4 regions of the Streptomyces sp. 4F14 genome follow, and region 3 is predicted to be linked to each of the others. Evidence: riboswitches for the same ligand, from Rfam matches in the RefSeq annotation. Region 3 holds a riboswitch; each other region holds the start of a gene.

Region 1 (4,202 bases), on a different contig from region 3:
CGCTCTTCAGCGCCCGTGCGGCGGCGCTCGCGAGCCGTGGGCGCCCGCGCACGAAGTGGTGCGCCCGGCGCGAGGGTTCACGGCTCAGCCAGTAGAGCGCCGCCCCCGCACCCGGACGCGTCCACGCGCCCTCGTGCACCGGGATCTCCCCGGTCTTCAGCGCCTCCTTGTACTCGGCGGCCCCCCGCCCGAGGTCCAGCGTCGTGATGCCCTCGGCCGCCGCCGCCTCGGCCATCCGCAGATGCAGCACGAGCCCCGGCGAGAACTTCGCGAACTCCGTGTCGTACGAAGGGAACCAGCAGGCCAGGACGGTCGACGAGCGCAGCCCGAAGTGCGCGGCGACGGGCCGCTCCCCGGCGTACAGGACGGAGAGCGTGCCGGCGCACTCCGGCGTGCGCGTGTCGGCGAGGAGTGCGACCAGGCGCGTGATCCACTCCTGCGCGAACCGGTCGCGCCGGCCGGTACGGCGGTACTGCGCGGACTTCCACGCCATGAGGGCGCGCAGCGCGGCCGGGTCGCGTTCGTCGAACACGAACCTCAGCTCGCCGGCCTGGCGCCCGAGTCTGCGCTCCTTGGCGAGCGTCGTCCGCAGGAACTTCGGCGACTGGCCGCGCAGCACGGACTCGTAGGTGTCGTAGCCCTTCTCGACGTCGATGACGTAGGCCGCGTACTCGGCGGCGGCGTGCGGGACGAACAGGCCCTGGCCCGCCTCCAGGTTGTCGAACGCGAAGCTCGACAGTGCGCAGGCGCGCATCAACTCGCCTGTCTCCAGGCCGAGTCCGGGCGCCAGGACCGCCCCCTGGGCGTCCGACACGCCGTGCGCGAGGGCCTGGCCCATGCCGAGCGGGCCGCGCTCGTGGGGGAGGAACCCGACGGGTTCGCGCCCCTCGTACACCACCGCGACCCGCGTACGCGCCCGTACGCGCCCCACGGCCTCGACGAACTCCGGTTCCATGAACGGATTGCGCAAGGCTGGCGAGGCGGCCCGCAGGGCCCGCCACCGCTCACGCTCCCCCTCGCCCAACTCCTGCGCGCGCAGCACACGAATGCGCCCACTGTTCAACCTGACCCCCCGATCAAGTCCCCCCTGGACACATGGACCGTACCCCTCCAGACGGCACCGCGGTAGATAGCGGCCCATGCTGTTGCCAACCGGTGCAGTCTTCGCAGAAGCGTTGGCATCTCGATGGGGATTCGATGACGAAGGGGACCTTTTCGTCACCCCGCGCGGGTGCTCGTCGCGAAACCGGCCCTCCCGCGCGCGGGTGTGGCGAGAGAGGTCATCGGGCCTCCCGCGCGCGGTGCGGTCCGTATTCTCTGATCATGGCCGCACCCACCACCCCCGCTTCCGGCACGCGCGCGTACGCCCTCGTCGCCACCGACCTGGACGGCACGCTCCTGCGCGCCGACGACACCTTCTCCGACCGCTCGCTGAACGCCCTCCAGCGGGTCGTGGAGGCCGGCGCGCGGCACCTGGTGGTGACCGGCCGCCCGGCCCCCCGGGTGCGCCCCCTGCTGGAGATCCTGCGCGGCAGAGGGCTCGCCGTGTGCGGCCAGGGAGCGCAGGTGTACGACGCCAGCGAGGACCGCCTCCTGTGGTCGGTCACGCTGGACCGGGAACTCGCGGAGACCGCCCTCGGCAAGATCGAGGCGGAGGTCGGCCAGGTGTACGCCGCCGTCGACCAGGACGGTGTGGACGGGCTGACGCTGATCGAGCCGGGCTACCTGATGCCGCACCCGACGCTCCCCGCGCTGCGCGTGGGACGCCGCGAGGACCTGTGGTGCGAGCCGATCAGCAAGGTGCTGCTGCGTCACCCCGCGCTGACGGACGACGAGTTGGCGGCCACCGCGCGCGCGGCGGTCGGTTCGCTCGCCACGGTCACCATGTCGGGGCCCGGCACGGTCGAACTCCAGCCGAGCGGCGTCACCAAGGCCACGGGGCTCGCCCTGGCCGCCGAACGCCTCGGGATCGCCCCCGAGGACACGGTCGCCTTCGGGGACATGCCGAACGACATCCCGATGTTCGAGTGGTCCGCCTACGGGGTCGCGATGGCCAACGCGCACCCCGAACTCAAGGCGGTGGCCGACGAGGTGACGTCCTCGAACGAGGAGGACGGAGTGGCGACCGTTCTTGAACGGATGTTTCCGTAACGCGCTCCCTGTAGGAGCCCCGGTCCGAAACCGGGGCTCCTACAGGGGTGTTCGCTCAGTACGCGCCGAAGACGTTGTCGATCGACCCGTACACCGCCGCCGCGTAGTTGCACGCGGCGGTGATGTTCGCGACCGGGTCGTACGGGTCGTACGCCGTCCCGGCGACGTGGTACGCCTGGAAGGTCGGGTCGATGACCTGGAGCAGGCCCTTGGAGGGCGTGCCGGCGGCGGCGTTGGAGTCCCAGTCGTTGATGGCCCAGGGGTTGCCGGAGGACTCGCGGATGATGTTGCGGTAGATGCCGTCGTAGCTGCCCGGGATGCCCTTCTGGGCCATGATCGCGAGGGATTCGCGGATCCAGCCGTCCAGGGTGTTCGGGTAGCCGGCGACCGTGGACGACGAGGTGCCGGTGGCCGCGGAGGCACTGGTGGCGCCGACGATCGGGAGGGCGAGCAGGGCCGTGCCGGTGGCGGCGACGGCGAGGGCCCGGGCGAGACGCTTCTTGCGGACTGCAGGCATGGCGGTTTTCCTCTCCGGCGCCTGCGAGGTGAGCTGTCGGGTTCGGGCGGGGAGGTGCCCGGCCGGGCCACCGGGGACGGTGACACGGCTTCACCCCGAGCCGCGGCGGACGTGTCCGGCGCGGCGTACTACCTGGGTCCCCCGCTCCTGCCGTACGCGAGTGGTTCGTCGATGAGGTGGTGAAGGGCGGCGGCAGGATTAGGCGTCCGCCCGACCCGGCGGAACGTATGCGAGAGCACATGTCCGGAACAAGTGCCTGATTCACATCTCGCCCCTATTGACCTCCGGGTGAGGTGTATGGGGCGCTTGATCCTTTGCGACCGCCAAGGGTCAACTCGCCAACAGGGGCAAGGGGGAAGAGTGGTGGGGGAGGGGCGGGCGGAGGAAGTGCCCGTGACTCAACTCACGAAATAGCAATAACGGCAAAATGTGCACAAGGTATGAATGTCCGGAGATGATGTGCCTTATCGATCCATCGTCTGCATAACGGGCGTGATCCGATAGCGCCCGTGCTGTAACCGTGGGGGCTATCGGTGATCGAAACGTGACCGGATACGCTGACTTGAGTGATGGCAGCGACCTATCGACAAACCGTGTAATCGCCAACAGTCGCCCGTGGGCAACAGCAGACAGGAGATCCCTCGTGACCGTCGTCGGGCCGTTCGGGCTGAGCGTGCGGGACCAGGCGCTGGAAGCCGATGTCCAGGCAGGATTGGCGGCTGTCGAGGAAGGACTGCTCGAAGCCACCAAGAGCGAGGTCCCCTTCATCACGGAGGCGGCGCAGCACCTCGTGCGCGCGGGAGGCAAACGTTTCCGGCCACTCCTGGTGATGCTCGCCGCGCAGTTCGGCGACCCGTACGCGCCCGGTGTCGTGCCGTCCGCCGTGGGCGTCGAACTCACCCACCTCGCCACCCTCTACCACGACGACGTCATGGACGAGGCCGAGGTCCGGCGCGGGGTGGCCAGCGCCAACACCCGCTGGGGCAACTCCGTCGCCGTCCTCACGGGCGACTTCCTCTTCGCGCGCGCGTCCCAGATCCTCGCCGACCTCGGCCCCGAGGTCGTCCGCATCCAGGCCGAGGCGTTCGAACGGCTCGTCACCGGCCAGATCCTGGAGACCGCCGGGCCCACCGACGGCCGCGACCCCGTCGACCACTACCTCGACGTCCTCGCGGGCAAGACCGGCTCCCTCGTCGCCGTCTCCTGCCGCTTCGGAGCGATGACCTCCGGCGCCGACGAGACGGTCGTGGACGTCCTCACGCAGTACGGCGAACGCCTCGGCGTCGCCTTCCAGCTCGCCGACGACGTCCTCGACATCGCCTCCGACTCCCACGAGTCCGGCAAGACCCCCGGCACGGACCTGCGCGAGGGCATCCCCACGCTCCCCGTCCTGCGCCTGCGCGAGCGCGCCGCCCGCCTCGGTCTGGCCGAGGACGTCGCCCTGTGCGAACTCCTCGACTCCGACCTCACGGACGACGCCCGCCACACCGAGGCCCTCACCGCGCTGCGCGCCCACCCGGCCCTCGAACAGGCC
Region 2 (4,202 bases), on a different contig from region 3:
GCCGGCCAGGACCGCCCGGTGCTGTTCAACTCCTGGGAGGCGACCACCTTCGACATCTCCGAGGAGCAGCAGCTCGTCCTCGCGCGCAAGGCGGCCGACATCGGTGTCGAGCTGTTCGTCGTCGACGACGGCTGGTTCGGCGAGCGCGTCAGCGACCGCGCGGGCCTCGGCGACTGGACGCCCAACCCGGACCGCTTCCCGCAGGGCCTCAAACCGCTCGCCGACCAAGTGCACGGCCTCGGCATGCAGTTCGGCATCTGGGTCGAGCCCGAGATGGTCAACCCGGACAGCGACCTCTACCGCGCGCACCCCGACTGGGTGCAGTTCCAGGAGGGCCGCACGCGCACGGAGTTCCGCAACCAGCTGATGCTGAACCTCGCGCGCGAGGACGTCCAGGAGTACCTGTGGGAGCGGCTCGACACGCTCCTGTCCAGCGCCCCCGTCGACTACGTGAAGTGGGACTTCAACCGCTGCTTCACCGACGCCGGCTGGCCCGGCGACCCCTACCCGCAGCGCCTGTGGGTCGACCACGTGCGCGCGCTGTACGGGCTCCTGGACCGGCTGCGCGCCAAGCACCCCGGCGTCGCCTTCGAGTCCTGCTCGGGCGGCGGCGGCCGGATCGACCTCGGCATCCTCAGCCGCACCGACCAGGTGTGGACCTCCGACAACACCGACCCGCTGGACCGGCTCGCCATCCAGCACGGCTTCAGCCAGATCCACCCCGCGCGCGTGATGGCCGCCTGGGTCACCGACAGCCCCAACACCCAGCTCAACCACCGGGTCAGCTCGCTGAAGTTCCGGTTCGTCAGCTCCTTCGCCGGGGTCCTCGGGGTCGGCGGGGACCTCTCGGAGTGGACCGACGCCGAACTCGCTGAGGCGCGCGAGTGGGTGGAGCTCTACAAGGAGATCCGCCCCGTCGTCCAGCAGGGCGACCTGTACCGGCTGCGCGCCCCCGAGGGCGGCCTCAGCGCCGTGCAGTACGTGCGCGGGGACGAGGCGGTCGTGCTCGCCTGGCTGCAGGCCCAGCACTACGGGGAGACCGTCCCGGCGGTGCGGCTGCGCGGGCTCGACGCGACGGCGTCGTACGAATGCCTCGAAACCGGTGAAATCCATCGAGGTGCGGTATTGCTGCACCACGGGCTGCGGACCGGGCTCAGTGGTGACCTGGATGCGGCGGTATTCCGGCTGCGCCGTATCTGAGGTTTCTGTCCGAATTGGGAAACCTGTGAATCGGGCGCGTGAGCAGGGTCATATTTCTGGCCCTGCGTCACGCGTCATGTGCACGTAATAGCCCGGATTTTCAAGGGGATTCAGGGGTTCGGGCGGGTTTTCGCGCGGTGTGCCGGGACGGTCGAAACACGCCGTGAATCGACAGGAAAAAGATTCATATACAACTTCTGCTTGTCCCCGTGCGTCCGCGTCGCCTACGTTCATCACCAATCCGGGCGGACGCCGAATCCTGCCGCAGCCCGGAGCCGAAGACACCCACCAGGAAAACGGCAGGAGCGGGGGACCCACAGGCAGTTCCGTCTGGTCCGGTCTTCCGGAGCAGGCTTGGGGTAAAGCCGTGCCCAGTGCACGGCCGGACATCTCCTGTCCGCACCCGACAGCTCACCTCGCAGGCGCAGGAGAGGATTTCCATGCCCGCCAGGGGTAAGCACCGCCGCCCGAAGCCGCCTCGTTTCTCCCGGTCGCTCGCCGTGGCCGGAACGGGTGGCGCGGCGCTCGCACTTCCGCTCATCGGGGCCACCGGGGCACACGCGGAGACCGCGTCCTCAGTGTCCTCGGCGGGTACCTCCACCGCCGCCGCCACGGCGCCGGTCCCGGGGACGACCGTCCAGGCCGTGCCGGTCGCGCGCACCGCCTCGGCCACGACGCCGGCCACCACCCGCAAGACGACCACCTACACCGTCCGCTCCGGCGACTACCTCTCGAAGATCGCCGAGGAGCAGAACGTCACCGGCGGCTGGCAGCGCATCTACGAGGACAACCGGGACGCCGTCGGCTCCGACCCCTCGCTGATCCACCCCGGCCTGCGGCTCTCGCTCGGCGCGAAGGCGGCGCGGGCGGAGAGCCGGGCGAACACGGACACGCAGTCCTCGCAGCGGTCGTCGCAGAAGTCCCAGGGCTCCTCGGGCTCTTCGGACTCCTCGTCCTCGGCCTCGTCGTCTTCTTCGTCCTCGTCGAAGAAGTCCTCCGGCTCGTCGTCCTCCTCGAAGGCCACCACAGAGAGCGCCTCGTCCTCCTCCGGCTTCACCGCGCCCGTCCGGGGTGCGATCGTCGGCACGGGCTACCGCGTCTCCGGCAGCATGTGGTCCAGCGGCTACCACACGGGCGTCGACTTCGTCGTCCCGAGCGGTACGACCCTGCGGGCCGTCGGCGCCGGCACGGTCGTCTCGGCGGGCTGGGGCGGGGCGTACGGCAACCAGGTCGTCATCAAGCTCGCGGACGGCTACTACGCGCAGTACGCGCACCTCTCGGCGCTCAACGTCTCGGCCGGCCAGAGCGTCAGCGCGGGCCAGCAGATCGGCTACTCCGGCTCCACGGGCAACGTGACCGGGCCGCACCTGCACTTCGAGATACGGACCACGCCCGACTACGGCTCGGACGTCGACCCGCTCGCGTACCTGCGCTCGCACGGGGTCTCCGTCTGATCTTGCGCGATCATGATCGTTCTGTTGCGGTCATGTGGCATACGTCGACAGCCGGGAAAGCGCGGGGACAGAGTGATCTCCATCCCCTGAAAGCGCTTTCCCGGAGGTCCCGTGTCCGGCGTCAACCGACGTACCGTCATCAAGAGCGCCGCCGTCGCGGCCGCCGCCACCTCGTTCACCTGGCCCCTGTCCCGCCCGGCGGCAGCCGCCACCGGCACGGACACCGCCACCGAGCTGCACTGGCTGGAGGGCACCCCCGACGCCCACCCCGGCACCACCTGGGGCGTCCCCTGGGCGCGCGGAACGCACAGAACCGGACAGCCGCTCAGGCTCACCACCGCCGACGGCACCGACGTCCCCGTCCAGTCCTGGCCCACCGCCTACTGGCCCGACGGCTCGGTCAAGTGGACGGCCCACGCCATCGCCCCCGACGCCCCCAGAGCCGACCGCTACCTCCTCGGCACCGGCACCCCGGCCGCCCCGGAACACCGGGTGACGGTCCGGCGCGCGAAGGGCGGCGTCGAGGTCTCGACCGGCGTCCTGACGGCCCGCTTCGCGGAGAAGGGCGCCGACACCGTCGTACGGAGCCTGAGGCGCGGCGGGGTCGAGGTCGCGCGGGACGGGCGGCTCGTCGCGCTGCGGCAGGGGAGTGTGCGCGACGGGGCCGATGTGGAGGCGTTCGCCGGGCGGGTGGAGAAGGTGGAGGTCGAGCAGGACGGGCCCGTGCGGGCCGTCGTACGGGTCGAGGGGCGGCACCGGCACGACAAGCGCGGGTGGCTGCCGTTCGTGCTGCGGTTCGCGTTCTCGGCGGGCGCTGAGTCCTTCCGGCTCGTGCACACCTTCGTCTGGGACGGTGAGCAGGAACCCGGCCGCGACCAGGGCGACTTCCTGCGCGGGCTCGGCGTCCGCTTCACGGTCCCGCTGCGCGACCAGGCGTACGACCGGCACATCCGCTTCGCCGACTCCGGCGGCGGCCTCTTCGCCGAGGCCGTCCAGGGGATCACCGGCCTGCGCCGCGACCCGGGCGCGGCGGTCCGGGCCGCGCAGATCGCCGGGGAGAAGCTCCCCGACCCCGCGACCTGGGACACACGCGTCGCGAGCCGCCTCGCCTACATCCCCCAGTGGGGCGACTACACGCTGTCCCAACCCACCGCCGACGGCTACCAGATCCGCAAGCGCACCAAGCCCGGCCACGGCTGGATCCCGGCCGCCGCCGGTCAACGGGCCGCCGGCTTCGGGTACGTCGGCGGCGCGGGCGGCGGACTCGCCTTCGGCGTACGGGACTTCTGGCAGCGCCACCCCACCCAGCTCGACGTACGCGGCGCCGCGACCAGCGCCGCCGAGGTCACCCTCTGGCTCTACTCCCCGGAGGCCCAGCCCCTCGATCTGCGCTTCTACCACGACGGGTTGGGCCAGGACACCTACGACAAACAGTCGGACGGTGGCCTGGAGATCACCTACGAGGACTACGAACCCGGCTTCGGCACGCCCTACGGCATCGCCCGGACCAGTGAACTCACCTTCTGGGCCGTGGAGAAGACACCGGAC
Region 3 (4,202 bases):
ACCCTGGCCTTCGACCTCGGACTGCGGGCCCTGCTCACCGGATTCCGCGAGCTGCCGCGTCACTGACCCCTCCCCTACGTACGTCCTGTACATTTTTTACAGGCGCCGAAGGAGGGTCACCCATGAATGCCCATGCCCGTCACGTCCTGCCCGAGTTCCACGAACGCACGAGCAACGGCACGCGGACCCTGGACCCCTACTCGAAGCTCCTGGAGGAGCGGATCGTCTTCCTGGGGACGCCGGTCGACGACATCTCGGCGAACGACGTGATGGCCCAGTTCATGCACCTGGAGTACAAGGACCCGGACCAGGCGATCTCGCTGTACATCAACTCCCCGGGCGGCTCGTTCACGGCGATGTCGGCGATCTACGACACGATGCGGTACGTCAGCTGCGACGTGGAGACGATCTGCCTGGGCCAGGCGGGCTCGTCGGCGGCGGTCCTGCTCGCGGCCGGCACCCCGGGCCGGCGGCTGATGCTGCCCGGCGCGCGGGTGGTGATCGGCCAGCCCGAGGCCGGCGAGTTCCAGGGCCAGGCCAGCGATCTCGCCATCCAGGCCGAGGAGTTGAGCCGGGTCCGCGCCCTGCTGGAGGAACTGCTCGTCCGCCACACCGGCCGCACCCCCGAGCAGGTCACCGAGGACATCGAACGGGACCTGATCCTCGACGCGGACGCGGCGGTCGCGTACGGCGTCGTCGACCGGATCGTGTCCAACCGCGGGGCGAGCGGCGGAAGGTGAGGTCTGGATGCTGCCGGAACTCCCCCCGCTCCCGGCGCTGACGCGCGCGGAGGCCGATCTGATCGACCACTACCTGGCGGTCGTCGACCTCGTCGGCCGCATCAACCCGAGCCGGGACGGCGACACCTACCGGGGCCTGAGGGCCGCGCAGGCGCTGGTGGCGAAGGCTGCGGCGCTGCGCGACGCCCTGACGCTGATGCACCAGCGCGGCGAGCACGAGGTCCACGCCGAGACGCTGGCCCGCGCGCTGCGGGTCCTGGACGGCGACCGCCGTACGGCGAGGGTGACGCTGCCGCCGCCCCGGAACTGAGCCTTCCGCAGGACGCGTGCGGCGCGGGGGACTCGGGCCGCGTGCGCCCCACGCGCCCTCCCGTGTCCCGCCGCCGCACAGGAGCACATCGGCGCACGGCCCCCTCGTCCCCCGTGCGCGTGCCTCCGCCCGTGCTCCCGCGCGGCGACGTACGGGGGCGTCACGGAGTGCGTGATTCCGCATCGGCACGGCGGGTCCGGCGAAGCGGCGGCCGGTGGCGTAGAACCGTCCCCCGTTCGGCGTAACGAGGTTTCCCCCGGGCGGCCCTCAGGACTTGCGCAACCTGCGGATACGGGGTGCGGACCGGGGCATTCCGGCCCTGATCGACGGCTGCGCAGGTGACGGACACGTGACCGTTCTCTGAACTGTTCACCCGAATGGCCCAGTCGTGAGTAAGGCCACAAATCCTCGAATTCGTTGGGTATTTCGGTCACGAGTGAGTCAAGATCCCTGACTGACGACAAGCCCCCGCCACAGAGGCGGGGCGGTCCGGGTGGACGCCGAGTCCTGCCGCTGCCCGGATGACCGAGTCGACAGGAGTGCATCGGCAGGAGTGGAGGACCCGAGCAGTACGGGTCGCCGGAACGGTCACACCATGGCCGTACCGCGCAGCCCTTGGGGTGAAGCCGTGGTGACACGGCCGGGCCAACTTCGCCAGCCCGAATCCGACAGGTCATCCTTCTCAGGCGGTTGACGAAGGGTTGCGCATGACTGCGCTCAATCGTGTCCCGTCGATGATGGTCCGAGCCGGTACGGTCTCGGCCTTCGCACTGGCCGCCGTGGGCGGCTCCGTGGTCGTACCGGGCGTCGCCTCCGGCGCCGAGGCGGCCACCGCGTCGACGAAGGCGCTCCAGGTGGCGGCGTCCAAGAAGGGCGCACCGTACAAGTACGGCGCCGCCGGGCCCAAGCGGTTCGACTGCTCGGGGCTCACGCAGTACGCGTTCAAGAAGGCCGGCAAGTCCCTGCCGCGCACGGCGGCCCAGCAGTACAACAGGACCAAGCACATCTCCACGTCGAAGCGGCAGAAGGGGGACCTGGTCTTCTTCCACTCGGGCTCGAACGTCTACCACGTCGGGATATACGCGGGCGCCAATAAGGTGTGGCACTCGCCGAAGACGGGTGACGTGGTGCGGCTCCAGAAGATCTGGACCAAGAGCGTCTGGTACGGCCGGGTCAAGTAGCCCGGTCCGCGACCGCCGTCCAGGGCAGCTCGCACAGCACCGTCTTGCCGCCCTCCTGCGTGGGCCGCACCTTCAGGCGCCCCCCGCACTCCGCCGTCAGCGAGCGGATGATCACCATCCCCCGGCCGTTGTCCTGCTGGACAGCGGCCGGGAGGCGTTTGGGGAAGCGCGGGTGGCTGTCGGTGACGCCGACGCTGAGCTGTTCGTCCCGGTCGAGGACGAGGTCGACGGTGAAGGTCGGCGACTGACCCAGGGTGTGCTGGACGGCGTTGGTGGCGAGTTCGGAGACGATCAGGCGGATGGTCTCGGCGAGGTCCGCGCCGGGCGGCAGGCCCCACTCCGCGAGCGTGCCCGCGGTGAAGGTACGGGCCGCGGCGACCGACAGCGGGTCGCTCGGCAGGGTGACGGATGCTTCCAGGTGGTCTGCCATGGCGACGTCGTCCCTTTCCCACGGGACCGGCGTCCGACACGCGGCGGATGGTTCGAGTACGGTCCCGGAACTGGTGCTTCACCGTCAGACTGCCATTTCCACGGCCGTCCTGTGCGGCGATCCACCAGGATGTGCATATATCTGTCGCCCGAAGCGGTGAACTCTGCCACGACAGATCGGATTTGGGCGGCCCGCAAGGAGTAATGGGGAGCAGTGAGGAGAAGGGCATGCAACACGGCCCCGCCGTACGCCGCCGCAAACTGGGCGCGGAACTGCGTGCGTTACGCAATCGGGCCCGGCTCACGAGCGGCGAGGCGGCCCGGCTGGTGGGCTGGCACCAGTCGAAGGTGAGCCGGATCGAGACCGGCACCAGCAGTGCGAAACCGGCCGATGTGGCGCTCCTCCTGGACGCCTACGGGGTGAGCGACCACCGGCTGCGGGAACTGATGCTGGTGCTCGCCGGGGACGGCGAGAGCGTCGGCCGGGACCACTGGTGGCACGCCTACCGGGGTGTACTGCCGCCCACCTACCGGGACTTCATCAGCCTGGAGTCGCAGGCGAGCGCGATGCGCACGCTGGAGACGACGGTGGTCCCGGGGCTGCTCCAGACCCCCGAGTACGCCCGCGCGGTGACCCGCTCGGCCCTGGAGGGCGCGGACGAGGGCCAGTTGGACGCGCTGGTGGAGGTGCGCCTGGCCCGGCAGGACGTGCTGCGCGGGGATCCGCCGCTGCTGCTGAGCGCGGTGCTCGACGAGGCGGTGCTGCGCCGTCAGGTGGGCGGGCCCGAGGTGATGGCGGCACAACTGGAACGGCTCCTCGACGACGCGCGGCTCCCCCAAGTGACGCTCCAGGTACTCCCGTTCACCGCCGGAGCGCATATCGGCGTCACGGGGCCTTTCGTTGTCTTCTCGTTTTCGAGCGTTTCCGATCTGGATGTGGTCGTTCTTGACCACTTGACGAGTAGTCATCACCTTGAGGGGAAGGAAGACCTCCGGGCCTACTCGGAGGCTTTCACCAACCTTCAGATCCACGCCCTTTCACCCGAGGACTCGTTGGATTTCATCGCCGGGATAGGTGACGGCGCGTAAGGAGGCACCCCCATGTCAGCACTGCCTCGGAACGTACCTTCCGCAAGCGCACTGCATCTCGCACTGCCCGAGGCTCGATGGCTGCGCAGCAGCTACAGCACCGGAGCCAACAACTGTGTGGAGACCGCCCCGTTCACGGGTCTCCTCGCGGTCCGCGACTCCAAGTCCCCCACCGGACCCGCACTGCTCTTCACCCCGGGGAGCTGGGCAGGGTTCACCTCGGCACTCTGATCAAGCGCGGCGCTCAGGAAACACAGCACGGCCGTGTCCGCCGACTCATGGTCGTGTCGCGTCGATCACCCGCACAGCGCGGTCCAGCTCGACCCCGGAGAGGTCCGCGCGGGCGGTCAGCCGCAGCCGTGAGACACCGTCGGGCACGGAAGGGGGCCTGAAGCACCCCACCGCGAGCCCCGCCGTCCGGCAGTCCGCCGCCCAGCGGAGGGCCGCCTCGGG
Region 4 (4,202 bases), on a different contig from region 3:
TCGCCCCCGGCGACCCGGTCCTCGTCGTCCTCGCCGCGGCCGACCGCGACCCGGCCCGTTTCGAGCACCCCGACACCCTGGACCTCGCCCGCCGCGACAACCAGCATCTGGGCTACGGACACGGCATCCACTACTGCCTCGGCGCCCCCCTCGCCCGCCTGGAGGGGCAGACCGCGCTGGCGACACTTCTCACACGCCTGCCGGACCTTCAACTCGCGGTGAGCCCCGAGGAGTTGAGATGGCGCGGCGGCCTCATCATGCGTGGCCTGCGGACTTTGCCGGTCGCCTTCACCCCGGCACCCCCGCCCCGGTGACCCGGCGCAAACATGACACGCCCTCAACTCCGTGATCTTCACGTGATCTGCGCGGCATGAACTTGTGACAGGTGATCGTATGCCGATACGTTCACAAGCCGGAGCGGCCCAGCCACTCCCGCCCCCACTGCCGTGAGAAAGGTGCCCGCATGCTCTCCGGGAACGGCCGTCACCGTCGCCCCCGCCAGGCCCCGGCCCTGCTCGTCGCCGCCGGAGTGACCGGCTCCGCGATCGCCATCCCGCTGCTCGGTGCGAGCGGCGCGAGCGCCGCCGGCAACCCGGCCGGGGTCGAGGGGACCACGGTCTGGGACAAGGTGGCCGACTGCGAGACGGACAGCGCCTGGGACGAGAACACCGGCTCGGGCCAGTTCGGCGGACTGCACATCAAGCTCGACGACTGGAAGAAGTACGGCGGCCTCACCTACGCCGAACGCCCCGACCTCGCCGGCCGCGCCGAGCAGATCGAGGTCGGCAAGCGGATCCTCGCCGACCAGGGCCCCGGCTTCTGGCCCGTCTGCGCGCTCACGGCGGGCCTGACGAAGGACAACGGCGCGGCGGCGACGGACACGACCCCGAGCCCGAGCCCCAGCACGGGTACGGGTTCGACCGGTACGTCCGGCTCGTCCGGAACGTCGGATCCGTCCAAGGAGCCGAGCCCGACGCCCGGTTCGGGCACCTCCGGCGACACGGGCACGGCCGCCAAGCCGACCCCGACCCCCACGCCCACCCCGACGCCGACCCCCACCCCGTCGTCGTCGGCCCCCTCCGAGGAGACCGGCACCTCCGCCGAGGCGGGCAGGTCCAACGGCTCCGGCCGCGTCGTACCGGACGCCCCACAGGTTCCGGACGGCAAGCCCACAGAACCGTCAAGCGGTGACAAGTCGGACAACCCGGTGCAGGGTCCCGGCTCTTGGAGCCTCGTCGACACGGGCGTCGGCGCGGCCGTGGGCGCCTCCCCGCTCTCCGTCCCCGCCCCGAAGAGCGCGTCGACCCTCTCGACCGCCGGCACCGGCAAGCACCGCGGGCTGAGCGCGGACGAGCCCCAGTCGTACACCGTCCGGGTCGGGGACACGCTCAGCTCCATCGCCGACTCCCTTGAGCTTGACGGCGGATGGCGTGCCCTCTACGCCGCGAACGAGGGCCTCATCGGGGCCGACCCGAGCGCCATCGTCCCCGGTCAGACCCTGTCTCTCGGCGACTGAGCCGACGTACGGCAAAGGCGTAAAAGCGGGCGGAACCACGGCAGTTCGGCGTCCCGGTTGGCGTCTAATGTCCGGGTTTGGCGAAAGTGTGGGATGAGTCTCAGAAGCCCTGATCGTCTTTGAAAATCCGCTGAGCGCATGTCTACGGTCGTGACCGCTCGGCAACCCGAGCCCCGGCTGCCGCAACGCCGAATCCTGCCAGCGGCCGTCCGGGAACAGTCGTCGCGTCAAGCGCCGTAGGCAGGAGCGGGGGACCCAAGGTAAGTGCTGGGAACGGTGGTTGACGCCGGACCCGGCTAGGGGTGAAGTCGCGGGAGCGACAGGGCAACTCAACCGGCCCTAACCCGACAGCTCACCTCGCAGGCGTCGGTGAGGGGATCGATCCATGCTGTTTTCCGGCAAGGGCAAGCACCGCCGCCCGTCCAAGGCCACTCGTGTCGTCGCGCTTGCCGGTGTCACCGGTGTCGCCGTCGCCGCCCCCCTGATGGCCGCGGGCAGCGCTTCCGCCGCCACCGCCTCCGAGTGGGACGCCGTCGCGCAGTGCGAGTCCGGCGGCAACTGGGCCATCAACACCGGCAACGGGTACTACGGCGGCGTCCAGTTCTCCGCCTCCACCTGGGCCGCGTACGGCGGTACCGCGTACGCCCCGACCGCGAACCTGGCCACCAAGTCCCAGCAGATCGAGATAGCCGAGAAGGTCCTCGCGGGTCAGGGCAAGGGCGCCTGGCCGAGCTGTGGCGTGGGCCTGTCGGGCGCCAGCTACAACGGCGGCTCCTCCTCCAACTCGGGCTCCTCGTCGAGCGGTTCGAGCAGCAGCCGTACGGAGTCGAACTCCTCCTCCCGCTCCACCGAGCGCCCGGCCGCCCCCAAGAGCACCACCCCCAAGGCGTCCAAGACCGTCACCACCCCGACCGGCCAGAAGGTCAAGAAGGGCGACGGCGAGTACAAGGTCGTCAAGGGCGACACCCTCAGCTCCATCGCGGCCAAGCACAAGGTCGCCGGCGGCTGGCAGAAGCTGTTCCAGCTCAACAAGGACATCGTCCAGGACGCCGACCTCATCTACCCCGGTCAGCAGCTCCACCTGAAGTAGACACCTGAACCACAGGCCGCTCACATCCGTGGACCTCACAGTGAAGACGCCGTGAGGGTCACCCCCCGTCCCTCACGGGCCCCCGCTCCGGTGCGTGTTCCCCCGTACGCACCGGAGCGGGTTTTTCTTTGCCCCCCGTCCTCCCAGCTGTCACCCCCTCTTTGTTCCGAGTATGAACAATGAGTACGGTCGGTTCTGTCCCACGGGGCGAGCGGTCGGCTGGCCGAAGCCCCGGAGCCGGTTAGGCTCGTCCTCGCAGCGCCCACGAGGTCTGCGTACCCGCGTCACACTGAAGGAGATGCTCGTGCCGTCCATCGACGTCGTCGTAGCCCGGGAAATCCTCGACTCGCGAGGCAACCCCACCGTCGAGGTCGAGGTCGGCCTCGACGACGGCAGCACGGGTCGTGCCGCCGTCCCGTCCGGCGCCTCCACCGGTGCCTTCGAGGCCATCGAGCTGCGCGACGGTGACCCCAACCGCTACCAGGGCAAGGGTGTCGAGAAGGCCGTCCTCGCCGTCATCGAGCAGATCGGCCCGGAGCTCGTCGGCTACGACGCGACCGAGCAGCGCCTGATCGACCAGGCCATGTTCGACCTGGACGCCACCGACAACAAGGGCTCGCTGGGCGCGAACGCCATCCTCGGCGTCTCCCTCGCCGTCGCGCACGCCGCCTCCGAGGCGTCCGACCTGCCGCTCTTCCGCTACCTCGGCGGCCCGAACGCGCACCTCCTGCCGGTGCCGATGATGAACATCCTGAACGGCGGCTCGCACGCCGACTCCAACGTGGACATCCAGGAGTTCATGATCGCGCCCATCGGCGCCGAGTCCTTCTCCGAGGCCCTGCGCTGGGGCACCGAGGTCTACCACACCCTCAAGAAGGTGCTGAAGACCAAGGGCCTGTCCACCGGCCTCGGCGACGAGGGCGGCTTCGCGCCGAACCTCGGCTCCAACCGCGAGGCCCTCGACCTCATCCTCGAAGCGGTCAAGCAGGCCGGGTACGTCCCCGGTGAGCAGATCGCCCTCGCGCTCGACGTCGCCGCCTCCGAGTTCTACAAGGACGGCAAGTACCTCTTCGAGGGCAAGGAGCGCTCCGCCGCCGAGATGACGGAGTACTACGAGGAGCTGGTCGCCGCCTACCCGCTCGTCTCCATCGAGGACCCGCTCTTCGAGGACGACTGGGCCGGCTGGAAGGTCCTCACCGACCGCCTCGGCGACAAGGTCCAGATCGTCGGCGACGACCTCTTCGTCACCAACCCCGAGCGCCTCGCCCGCGGCATCGAGGACGGCGCCGCCAACGCGCTCCTCGTCAAGGTCAACCAGATCGGCTCCCTCACGGAGACCCTGGACGCCGTCGAGCTGGCCCAGCGCAACGGCTTCAAGTGCATGATGTCCCACCGCTCCGGCGAGACCGAGGACGTCACGATCGCCGACCTCGCCGTCGCCACCAACTGCGGCCAGATCAAGACCGGCGCCCCGGCCCGCTCCGAGCGCGTCGCCAAGTACAACCAGCTCCTGCGCATCGAGGAGATCCTCGACGACGCGGCGGTGTACGCCGGTCGTAGCGCCTTCCCGCGCTTCAAGGGCTGAAACACCCTTAG

What was found. A riboswitch is a leader RNA that binds a small molecule or an ion and turns the genes downstream of it on or off. The one in region 3 is predicted to bind cyclic di-AMP.
Region 1: linked by a shared signal. The riboswitch ahead of ACLZOT_RS36345 (transglycosylase SLT domain-containing protein) and the one ahead of ACLZOT_RS33535 (C40 family peptidase) in region 3 are both predicted to bind cyclic di-AMP.
Region 2: linked by a shared signal. The riboswitch ahead of ACLZOT_RS25110 (M23 family metallopeptidase) and the one ahead of ACLZOT_RS33535 (C40 family peptidase) in region 3 are both predicted to bind cyclic di-AMP.
Region 4: linked by a shared signal. The riboswitch ahead of ACLZOT_RS31285 (transglycosylase family protein) and the one ahead of ACLZOT_RS33535 (C40 family peptidase) in region 3 are both predicted to bind cyclic di-AMP.

The regions. Positions count from the first base shown of each region.
Region 1 covers NZ_JBLRVY010000027.1:24,553-28,754, reverse strand. Annotated here, with positions in the region: gene ACLZOT_RS36355 (GNAT family N-acetyltransferase) at 1-1,063, opposite strand, end outside; gene ACLZOT_RS36350 (HAD family hydrolase) at 1,324-2,151, shown strand; gene ACLZOT_RS36345 (transglycosylase SLT domain-containing protein) at 2,207-2,668, opposite strand; cyclic di-AMP (ydaO/yuaA leader) riboswitch at 2,674-2,849, opposite strand; gene ACLZOT_RS36340 (polyprenyl synthetase family protein) at 3,312-4,202, shown strand, end outside.
Region 2 covers NZ_JBLRVY010000014.1:245,038-249,239, forward strand. Annotated here, with positions in the region: gene ACLZOT_RS25105 (alpha-galactosidase) at 1-1,200, shown strand, start outside; cyclic di-AMP (ydaO/yuaA leader) riboswitch at 1,441-1,638, shown strand; gene ACLZOT_RS25110 (M23 family metallopeptidase) at 1,641-2,654, shown strand; gene ACLZOT_RS25115 (Tat pathway signal sequence domain protein) at 2,766-4,202, shown strand, end outside.
Region 3 covers NZ_JBLRVY010000023.1:126,830-131,031, reverse strand. Annotated here, with positions in the region: gene ACLZOT_RS33550 (TetR/AcrR family transcriptional regulator) at 1-66, shown strand, start outside; gene ACLZOT_RS33545 (ATP-dependent Clp protease proteolytic subunit) at 123-740, shown strand; gene ACLZOT_RS33540 (hypothetical protein) at 748-1,050, shown strand; cyclic di-AMP (ydaO/yuaA leader) riboswitch at 1,539-1,754, shown strand; gene ACLZOT_RS33535 (C40 family peptidase) at 1,758-2,231, shown strand; gene ACLZOT_RS33530 (ATP-binding protein) at 2,224-2,661, opposite strand; gene ACLZOT_RS33525 (helix-turn-helix domain-containing protein) at 2,889-3,749, shown strand; gene ACLZOT_RS33520 (DUF397 domain-containing protein) at 3,762-3,980, shown strand; gene ACLZOT_RS33515 (8-amino-7-oxononanoate synthase) at 4,026-4,202, opposite strand, start outside.
Region 4 covers NZ_JBLRVY010000021.1:33,037-37,238, forward strand. Annotated here, with positions in the region: gene ACLZOT_RS31275 (cytochrome P450 family protein) at 1-314, shown strand, start outside; gene ACLZOT_RS31280 (LysM peptidoglycan-binding domain-containing protein) at 464-1,516, shown strand; cyclic di-AMP (ydaO/yuaA leader) riboswitch at 1,739-1,897, shown strand; gene ACLZOT_RS31285 (transglycosylase family protein) at 1,902-2,606, shown strand; gene eno (phosphopyruvate hydratase) at 2,905-4,191, shown strand.